3 regions of the Pedococcus ginsenosidimutans genome follow, and region 2 is predicted to be linked to each of the others. Evidence: riboswitches for the same ligand, from Rfam matches in the RefSeq annotation. Region 2 holds a riboswitch; each other region holds the start of a gene.
What was found. A riboswitch is a leader RNA that binds a small molecule or an ion and turns the genes downstream of it on or off. The one in region 2 is predicted to bind S-adenosylmethionine.
Positions count from the first base shown of each region.

Region 1: it holds a riboswitch for S-adenosylmethionine, as region 2 does, so the genes downstream of both, metX (homoserine O-acetyltransferase MetX) here and ABEA42_RS17680 (aminotransferase class V-fold PLP-dependent enzyme) in region 2, are expected to answer to the same signal.
Region 3: it holds a riboswitch for S-adenosylmethionine, as region 2 does, so the genes downstream of both, ABEA42_RS06310 (bifunctional o-acetylhomoserine/o-acetylserine sulfhydrylase) here and ABEA42_RS17680 (aminotransferase class V-fold PLP-dependent enzyme) in region 2, are expected to answer to the same signal.

Region 1 is NZ_BAABLO010000004.1:309,629-312,890, forward strand. Features, by position in the region: gene metX (homoserine O-acetyltransferase MetX) at 1-975, opposite strand, end outside; SAM riboswitch class IV at 991-1,101, opposite strand; gene ABEA42_RS06235 (DUF4192 domain-containing protein) at 1,166-2,260, opposite strand; gene ABEA42_RS06240 (YkvA family protein) at 2,420-2,833, opposite strand; gene ABEA42_RS06245 (EcsC family protein) at 2,993-3,262, opposite strand, start outside.
Region 2 is NZ_BAABLO010000013.1:162,323-165,584, reverse strand. Features, by position in the region: gene ABEA42_RS17685 (DNA translocase FtsK) at 1-811, opposite strand, end outside; SAM riboswitch class IV at 1,152-1,264, shown strand; gene ABEA42_RS17680 (aminotransferase class V-fold PLP-dependent enzyme) at 1,306-2,748, shown strand; gene ABEA42_RS17675 (ribonuclease J) at 2,771-3,262, opposite strand, start outside.
Region 3 is NZ_BAABLO010000004.1:329,498-332,759, forward strand. Features, by position in the region: gene ABEA42_RS06305 (ScyD/ScyE family protein) at 1-490, shown strand, start outside; gene ABEA42_RS06310 (bifunctional o-acetylhomoserine/o-acetylserine sulfhydrylase) at 579-1,898, opposite strand; SAM riboswitch class IV at 2,010-2,122, opposite strand; gene ABEA42_RS06315 (L-lactate permease) at 2,208-3,262, opposite strand, start outside.

The DNA of each region.
Region 1 (3,262 bases), on a different contig from region 2:
GTCGACCGCGACGACGAGCACGTCCGCGCGCACCCGCCGGAGCGCCTCCGGGACCCCGCCGCGACCCCGGCCGACGTCGTGGGAGTTCATCGCCTCGGTGAGGACGAGATAGGAGTTGGCGTCGAACCGCCCGGCGAGCTTGCCCGCGTGGTGGTCGAGGTAGGACTCGACGGCGTAGCGCCCGCGGCCCCCCAGAGGCTCCTCACTCCCCTGCGGCTCGCGACCGAACCGCTCGTGCAGCTCGAGCTCGCTGCGGTAGGTCACGTGGGCGATCCGCCGTGCGATGCCCAGGCCGGCGTCCGGCCCGGTGTGCTGGTCGTAGTAGTCGCCGTTCCGGAAGTGCGGGTCGGACCGGATGGCCAGCAGCTGCGCCTGGCACCACGCGATCTGCTCCGCGGTGGCGTACGCGGTGCTGGCCAGCACCACCGCCCGGTCCACCCGATCGGGGTGGCCGACCGCCCACTCCAGGGCCCGCATCCCGCCCATGGAGCCCCCCAGCACGAGGTGCCACCGCTCGATACCCAGCCGGTCGGCGAGCAGTGCCTCGACCTGCACTTGGTCGCGGACCGTGACGAAGGGGAACCTGCTCCCCCACGCCGTGCCGTCGGGCGCCGACGAGGACGGCCCGGTCGTGCCCTGGCAGCCGCCTAGGACGTTGGAGGCCACGACGAAGAAGCGGTCGGTGTCGAGCGGACTCCCCGGGCCGACGAGGCCGTCCCACCACCCCGGGGTCGGGTGGCCCGGGCCGGCCTCACCGACGACGTGGGCGTCGCCGGTGAGCGCGTGCTCGACGAGGATGGCGTTGTCGCCGGCGGCGTTGAGCTCGCCCCAGGTCTCGTAGGCGACCGTGACGTCGGGCAGCACACCGCCGCGCTCGAGCTCGACGGCCCCGAGGCCGACGAAGCGCCGGCTGCCCACGGGGTCGCCCTCGCGCCAGGCGCCAGAGGTCGTCGGCGGACGGGAGGTGGTCGTCATCGGGGTACTCCTGGGGCATCGCGCTTGCCGCCCGGATCAGGGTCGGCCAGGTCCTCACCCGGGGCACCCCACCGCGAGGAGGGTTGCCGCCCAGCAAGCCGGGGCTTGGCGCTGGGACTCATCACCTGCGCCCATCATACGAGCCGGTGCTCCTCTCGTCCGGGTCGTCCGGACACTGGACCCACTCCGCTCAGGCAGGCACACCGGCCCCGGGCTCGGACGGGGAGCGCAGCCCGAGGTCGACCATCCGCTCCAGCAGGAGGGCGAGCCGGTAGCCGGGGTCGTGGGCAAGGGCCCGGTCGAGCGCGACCCTGGTGAGCGCGCCGTCACCGAGCCACCACGCGTAGTTGGCCAGCACCGTCAGCACCGGGGCCGCGACGTCGTCGGGGACCGCCCGCACCACCCACTGCAGCCGCGCCAGCAGTCGTCGGCCCGCGACCACCCCTGCGGTGCCACCGTCCGCGCGCCCGGCCCACACGGGTGCGGGCAGGCTCACGGCCACGGCGTCGGCGAGGTCGTCCGGCAGCAGCTCGAGCGGGAGGGTGCCCGGGCAGAGCCAGGCGATGACGGCGTCCCTGAGCCCCACGTCGAGCAGGCTGTCCACGAGGTCGGCCACGTCGTCGGCGGTGAGGGACTCCACCGGTCTCGCGTCGACGCCGACGTCCAGGACCAGGGCCCAGGTCGCCAGGTGCCGAAGGCGCTGCACGGCCTCGGCCCGGCTTCCGCCGCCGACCGACCGCACCGTCGAGGCCCTTCCGCGCCGGGCGAGCAGTGCAGCCACGGCCGGCGCGAGCCCGCCGTCGGCACGGACGATGGCGGCGAGGTCGTCCCGGCCCTGCAGCGGCGCGACCTCGAGGGCCACGAAGTCCGCGAGCGCGGGGACGTCGCGCGGCACCGGCTGCGCGTCCTCGGCGGAGGGACAGCACCCCGACGCACAGTCCGGCGCGGACCAGCAGCCGTCGTGCACGACCATCCGGTCGACCACCCGGATGCCGCACCCGACGAGCGCGTCACGCACCGCGTCGGAGAACTCCGTCGAGGCACCGGCCTCGGTCTCGTAGCCGACCAGCAGCACCCCGTCGGGGTCCTCGCGGACCATGGGGGCCACGACCGAGCTGCACGCCTCCGCGAGGTGCTCGGGCGGTGGGAGGTCGATCCGCTCGATCATCCCGAGGCGTCCGCCGCGCAGGGCGCAGAGGACGAGTGAGTCGCTCGGGTGGTAGCCGAGCTGGTACGGCAGCACGGACAGGACGTCTGCGGGACCGGTGAGCCGGATGGGTTCCATGGACCTACCGTCGCGGCCCCGGCGGCCCCGGACGAGACCCCGGCCCGCACGCTGTGGAGGGGGCAGCCGCCCCGGCGCGCCTGTGGACGAACGAGCGCGCCGGGGCGTCAGCGCCCCGCGTCAGCGCCCCGCGTCAGCTCGCGCCGGGCGGCTGGACCGTCAGCGCACGACGTGGCTGGGCACGGTGCGACCGGCACCGCGGCTGCGCCACGTGCGACGGCCCGGGGCGTCGGCGCCGACCGGGGCCGCGGTCCGCTCCCAGCGCAGGAACGACTCGGTCTCGTTGACCAGCGCGGCCGCGATCCACGAGGCCACCACGGCGTCGTCGGCCAGTCCCAGGACGGACAGGAAGGCCTCGGGCACGACGTCGATGGGCGACACGACGTACCCGAGCGCGGCCACGATCATGAGCAGGCGCCCGCGGGAGGTACCGGTGTACTCACCCCGGAAGGTCGCCCGCACCAGTCGTGGCACGCTCGCAGCGCGCTCCCCCATCGACGGGGTGCCCGGGCGCAACGCGGTGCGCAGGGCCGAGGCGATGGTGCGCAGGGCTCCCCAGCGGTTCACAGCCATGGTTCGTCTCCTCTGGTCCGGTCGTGCGGGTGCGGCTGCACCCGAACACGGTTCCAACCACCTTGACGGCCGGGTGATTCCCCTGGTTCCGCCAGCGCCCGGTCGCCGGGCGCCTTCGGGGTCCGCGGCTCCCAGACCGGCCGGGGTGGCCGGCCGGGCTCAGTGCCCCTTCGGCCGGGGCGGGAACTCGTGCCGGGCGTGGTCGGCGATCCGCTTGAGCAGGTAGGTGTCCAGTCCTGCGCCGACGACGCCACCGATCACCGGGACCCCTTTGCCGAACCTGGCGAGCGTCTTCTTGCCCGCGGTCGACAGCAGCCGGAAGCCGACCGCCTTGTTGACGACCATGAGCGCCGGTCCGGGCAGGCGCTGCGCGGCGAGGTTGGAGAGCCGTCCGGTGCTCATGACGCCCGCCTTCTTCAGCAGGTCGTC
Region 2 (3,262 bases):
CGGGCTCGATGACCCGACGGCGCCGGCGCGGCTTGTCCTCGACGACCTCGACCGGCTCCGGCTCGGGCATCCCGCGGTGCAGCAGGTGGTCACGCAGCTCGGCGAGCCGCTCGGGGATCATGTGGACGGGCGTGGCGGTCATGACGAGCAGGCCGAAGAACCCGAGCATGAGCAGGATCGGGACCGTGCCGTAGACCGACACCGCCGCCTCGAGCGGGCTCGAGGCGAGGAAGCCGATGATGCCGCCGCCCTCGCGCATCCCGTCGGCCCCCTGGGGAGGGGTCGGGATGCCCTGCGAGACGTGGGCGAGGCCGCAGGCGGCGAAGACGAGGGCACCGAGGCCGATCCCGATCCGCGACGTCGCCCCGTCGTCCTGGGGGGCACGCAGCAGCCGGATGCCGAGGAACAGCAGCAGGAGGGGCACGGCGTACGCGACGCGCCCGAAGGTGCCGGCCACGACTGCGTGGATGACGTCGCCGACCGAGCCCTCGAAGGCCCACCACTCACGGGCCGCGACGAGGATCGCGAGGCCGAGCAGGGTGAAGCCCACGCCGTCGCGACGGTGCTCCGGCTCGAGCTCGCGCGCGCTGCTCCCGACCCGCCGGACGGCGCCGCCGGCCACGTGCGCCATACCCATCCACGTGCCGCGGACGGCGCGCAGCGGCAGGGGCAGGCCACCACCGCTCGCCTTGCCCCGCGCGGGCTGCTTGCGGGGAGTGCTGGACCGACGGTTGGCAGGGCGCGTGGCAGTGCCCTTGCGCGCCTGCCCGGCCGAGGAGGAGCGCGTCGGGGTGGACGGACGTGTGGCCATGGTCCGCAGGCTACGCGACGGCCACACCGGACACACGCGTCACACGCGTCGCAGGCTGCTCAAAATGCCACCGCCGCTCTCCCCCGAACGGGTGAGGGGCGCGCATCACTTCGGACACGGACCGGTCCCAGCCCTGTGCACCGGGACGCGCCGGTGTCACTCTGGGGCTGCGTCTGGCGGGGCCTGCGCCGACGACCGCGGATCCTCACGGAGACCGCTGGGCGTCGGCGCAGGCGCACCAGCCCCGCCCTCTCCTCCGATCCCGGCACGTCTCAGATGACGGGAAGGTCCGTCCGCCTGCTGGAGGCGCCGCACGACGGCCGCTACCGTCGTCGACCAAGGTCATGAGTGTCAGCGCGTAGCCCCGGCTTGCTGACCAGCAACCCTCCACCGCGGTGGGGTGCTCCGGGTGACGACCGGGCCGTCTGCACCAGCAGCCGGCAAGCGCGGACCCGAGCCCAGCCCGGGTCCACCGGACCCAGGAGCTGATCTCCGTGTCGATAGCCAGCACCCCGCCCACCACCGTCGAGGGCACGCCGGCCGCAGCGGCCGTCCGCCGCACCGCTCCCCTGGCCCACGCCCGGGAGCACCTGCGCGCGGTCCCCTCCCTCCCGCTGCCGACCGCGGGCGACGCCGAGTCCCCGGTGGTGCCGGCGGTGCTGTCCGCCGGGCTGCCGGTCCCGACGCTCGACGGCCCCACCGACTACGCCAACTTCGACCACGCGGCGTCGACCCCTGCCCTGGTCAGCGTCAAGGCCGCCGTGGACACCGCGCTGCGGACCTACTCCTCGGTGCACCGCGGCAAGGGCTGGGCTTCCGCGGTCACGAGCGGCTGGTACGAGCAGGCCAGGGCCGAGGTCTCCGCCTTCGTCGGCGCCCGCGAGGGTGACGAGGTCGTCTTCACCCGCAACAGCACCGACTCCTTCACCCTGCTCGCGCGCTCGCTCCCCCGCGACACCTCGGTGTTCGTGTTCGAGTCCGAGCACCACGCCGCACTGCTGCCGTGGAAGGCGCGCCAGACGGTCCGCATCCCCGTGCCCGGCAGCGCCGCCGACGCGGTCGTCCTGCTCGAGGAGGCGCTGCGCACGCGGCACGGCCGGCACCGGCTCGTCGTCCTCACCGGCGCGTCCAACGTCACCGGCGAGCTGTGGCCGGTCCGCGAGCTGGCCGCCGTGGCCCGCCGCGCCGGCGCCCGGGTCGTCCTCGACGCGGCGCAGTACGCCCCGCACCGCCGGGTCGACCTCGACGAGCTCGGCGTCGACTACGTCGTGCTGTCGGGCCACAAGCTCTACGCCCCGTTCGGCGCCGGCGTCCTGGCCGGCCGCGCGGACTGGCTCGACGCCGCCGCGCCCTACCTCCCCGGAGGCGGCGCCACGAGGTCGGTGACCGAGCGAGGGGTGCAGTGGCACACCGGCTCCGCGCGGCACGAGGGCGGCAGCCCCAACGTCATCGGGGCGATCGCCCTGGCCGCCGCCTGCCACGCGCTGCGCGAGCACGCCGAGGCCATCGAGGCCCACGAGGACCGGCTCGGCAAGGCCCTGCTGGAGGGGCTGCGCGAGATCGACGGCGTGCAGACCTACTCGCTGTTCGGGGACGAGCACGAGCGGGTCGCCGTCGCGACGTTCACCGTGGACGGCCTCGACTCCTCGCTCGTCTCGGCCGCGCTGTCGGCCGAGCACGGCATCGGGGTCCGCGACGGCAAGTTCTGCGCCCACCTGTGCGTCGACACCCTGCTCGACGACCCGTACTCGGCGGGGCCGGACACCGCCGTGCGCGCCAGCATCGGCCTGGCCACCACCGCAGCGCACGTCGAGCGGCTGCTCACCGCGGTCGCCGACCTCGCCGCGCACGGGCCGCGGCACGAGTACGCGCACGGCAGCGAGGGGTGGGTGCCGGTCGACGACACCCGAGACCTGGCCCCCGCCCGCCCCTGGTAGGGCGGGCGGACCGCGGCCGGCGTCAGGCCTGGATGACGACCGGGATGATCATCGGGCGGCGGCGGATCTTGCCACCGACCCAGCTGCCGACCGCGCGTCGCACGACCTGCTCGAGCTGGTAGGAGTCGGTGACGCCGTTGCCGGTGGCGTCAGCGAGCGCCTGCTCGATCTTGGGGCGCACCTGGCGGAAGATCTCGTCGTCCTCGGCGAAGCCGCGGGCCTGGATCTCCGGGCCTGCCGCCACCTTCCCGGTGGCCGAGTCCATGACGACGATGACCGAGATGAACCCCTCGTCGCGCAGGATGCGGCGGTCCTTGAGCAGCGCCTCGTCGAACTCGCCGACCGACGAGCCGTCGACGTAGACGTAGCCGCAGTCGACCGCCCCGACGACCTTCGCCCTGCCGTCGACGAGGTCGACGACCACGCCGTCCTCGGCCAGCACCACGCGCTCGCGGGGCACGCCGGTCTGCACGGCCAGCTCGGCGTTGGCGACCAGGTGGCGCCACTCGCCGTG
Region 3 (3,262 bases), on a different contig from region 2:
TCACGTGTCGCTGCTGTCGCTCCTGCCGCCGCAGCCGCTCCTGGTGAGCCAGGAGTTCGCCGACGCCAACGGGATCCCGGACTGCGCCGGCCAGCGGTACAAGTTCGAGCCCGTGCCGACCGATGTCGAGGTGGGCATGGACGGCATGCTCTACGTCTCCACGCTGCCCGGTGGGCCCGAGGACCCGTCGGCCGGCGCCCGCGGCTCGGTCTACAAGGTTAACCCGTGGACCGGTGCCGCCACCCGGGTGGCGACCGGCTTCGCCGGGGCGACCAGCGTCACCCAGGGCAGCGACGGCACGCTGTACGTGGCCGAGCTCTTCGGTGGCAAGGTGACCGCGGTCCGCAACGGCCACAAGAGCACGGCTGCCATGCTGCCGGGCGCCCTCGCCGTCGAGTACGGCAACGGCCACCTGTACGCCGGGACGCTGGCTCCCACGGACGACCAGGGCAACCCGACCGGTACGGGGTCCATCGTCAGGATCCGCTGACACCGCAGTCGCAGGACCCCGGGGCCGCACCGGCCCCGGGGTCCTGCGTGTCCCGCCCACCGCCCTCGGCGGGCCGTCTCGATGGGGCTCAGGCACCCTTGGCGGCGATGAAGCCCTGCTCGAGGTCGGCGAGGATGTCGTCGATGTGCTCGATACCCACCGCGAGGCGCACGAGGCCGGGGGTCACGCCGGCTGCGAGGCGGTCGCTGTCGGGGCCCTGGGAGTGGGTCGTCGAGGCCGGGTGGATGGCCAGGGAGCGCACGTCGCCGATGTTGGCCACGTGGCTGTGCAGCTCCAGCGCCTCGACGAACCGGCGCCCCGCCTCGACGCCGCCGGCGATCTCGAAGGCCAGCACCGCACCCGCGCCCCGGGGCGTGTACCTGCGCGCCTTCTTGTAGGACTCGTGGTCGGGCAGCGACGCCCACACGACCTTCTCCACCTGGTCCTGCGCCTGGAGGAACGCCGCGACCTTGTGCGTGTTCTCCAGGTGCCGGTCGAGGCGCAGGCTCAGCGTCTCGATGCCCTGCGCGATGAGGAACGCGTTGAACGGCGCCACCGCCGGGCCGAGGTCACGCAGCAGCTGTACCCGGGCCTTGAGGATGAACGCCAGGTTGGCGCCCAGCGGGCTGCCGACGCCGAGGTCCCGGGCGAAGACGAGCCCGTGGTAGCTCTCCTCGGGGGTGTTGTAGTTGGGGAACCGCTCCGGGTCCGCGGCGTAGTCGAAGGTGCCGCCGTCGACGATCACGCCGGCGATCGACGTGCCGTGGCCGCCGAGGTACTTCGTGGCGGAGTGCACGACGACGTCGGCTCCCCACTCCAGGGGACGGATGAGGTACGGCGTGGCGATGGTGTTGTCGACGACCAGCGGCACCCCGACCTCGTGGGCGACCGAGGCGACGGCCTCGATGTCGAGCACCTCGGACTTGGGGTTGGAGATCGACTCCCCGAAGAACAGCTTCGTGTTGGGCTGCACCGCTGCCCGCCACGACTCGACGTCGTTGGGGTCGGCGACGAAGCTCACCTGGATGCCGAACTTGGGCAGGGTGTGCTTGAGCAGGTTGTAGGTGCCGCCGTAGAGGCTGGGGCTGGCCACGACGTGGTCACCGGCCTCGGCGATGTTGAGGATGGCGAGCGTCTCGGCCGCCTGCCCGGAGGCCACGAGCAGCGCCCCGACGCCGCCTTCGAGCGAGGCGACGCGCTGCTCGACGGCGTCCTGCGTCGGGTTCATGATGCGGGTGTAGATGTTGCCGAACTCCTTGAGCGCGAACAGGTTTGCTGCGTGCTCGGTGTCCCTGAAGACGTAGGAGGTGGTCTGGTAGATCGGCAGGGCGCGGGCCCCGGTGGCTGAGTCGGGCTCCTGCCCGACGTGCACCTGGCGGGTCTCGAACGACCAGTTGGCGTTGCTCATGTCTGTGACCTTCACTCTCGTGCCGCGGGTGCGGCGTCGGCGTGGTCCGTCGCCGACGGTGGAGTGGTGCAGGTCGCCACCGCCGGAGGCGGTGCGGGACACGTGGTGGGTCTCCCGCGCTTGCGCACGGCAGGTGCCGTGCGCCTGGTCCTCACCCGGGGCACCCCACCGCGGAGGAGGGTTGCCGGCCAGCGAGCCGGGGCTTGGCGCTGGCACTCATGACCTACCGAGAGGGTATGCCGCGCCGGTCACGGCGCGGCACACCCGTCTCTCATCGCGGACCGGGAGGGCAGCCGCCCTCCTCCGGGCTCAGGGCAACATCCAGCCGAGCACCGACGTGGACTGGAGGTAGACCACGACGCACATGAACGCCAGGAACCCCAGGCTCCAGCCGACCACCCGGCGGAACAGGTCGCCCTCGCGGCCGGAGAGGCCCACGGCCGCCGCGGCGATGGCGAGGTTCTGCGGCGAGATCATCTTGCCGAGCACCCCGCCGGAGGAGTTAGCCGCTGCCATGAGCGCCGGGCTGAGCCCGACGTCCTTGGCGGCCGAGACCTGGAGCGCGCCGAACAGCGAGTTCGACGACGTGTCGGACCCCGTCACGGCGACACCGAGCCAGCCCAGGATCGGTGACAGGACCGCGAAGGCCGCCCCGGCACCGGCCATCCACGACCCCAGGGTCGCGGTCTGGCCCGAGGAGTTCATGACGTAGGCGAGGCCGAGCACCGCCATGACGGTGAGGATCGCGGACGCGAGCTGGCGGTAGGTCGCGCCGTAGGCGGTGAGGGCCTTGCGCGGCGAGATGCCGATCGCGGGGATGGTCAGAAGGCCGGCGATGAGCATGAGGGTGCCTGCGGCGTTGAGCCAGTTGAGCTTGAACACCGGCAGGGTCGAGTCCTTGCCCGAGGCCGTCTTCAGCCCGTCGAGACCGGGCCACCGGAACGCCCGGCTCGGCGCGTCGAGGGCGTCCTTGACGCCCGGCAGCTGCGCGACGATGAACAGCGCGATGATGATGAGGTACGGCGCGTAGGCCCGGACCACCTCGGCGGTGCTGTCCTGCCGGTCCGCGTCGCGGGCCGCGAGGTCACCCGCCGTGGTCGAGGGGACGGGCTCGTCGTGGCGCCGGCTGCTGCCGCCGTGCCCGCGGGCTGCGGTGGCGCGACCGCCCTCGTGGGACGTGTCGGCACCCCGGGCCGGTGAGCCATCCGCCGCCCGGGCAGCGGAACCGCTGCGGGCGCCGACGAGCTCGTCGTCGGTCTCGGTCTCCACGTACGCCGTCGCGGGCTGCCAGACCCGGAGCAGCAGCACCACGGCCAGGGCCCCCACGAGCGCGGCGACGATGTCGGTCAGCTGGGTGGACAGGA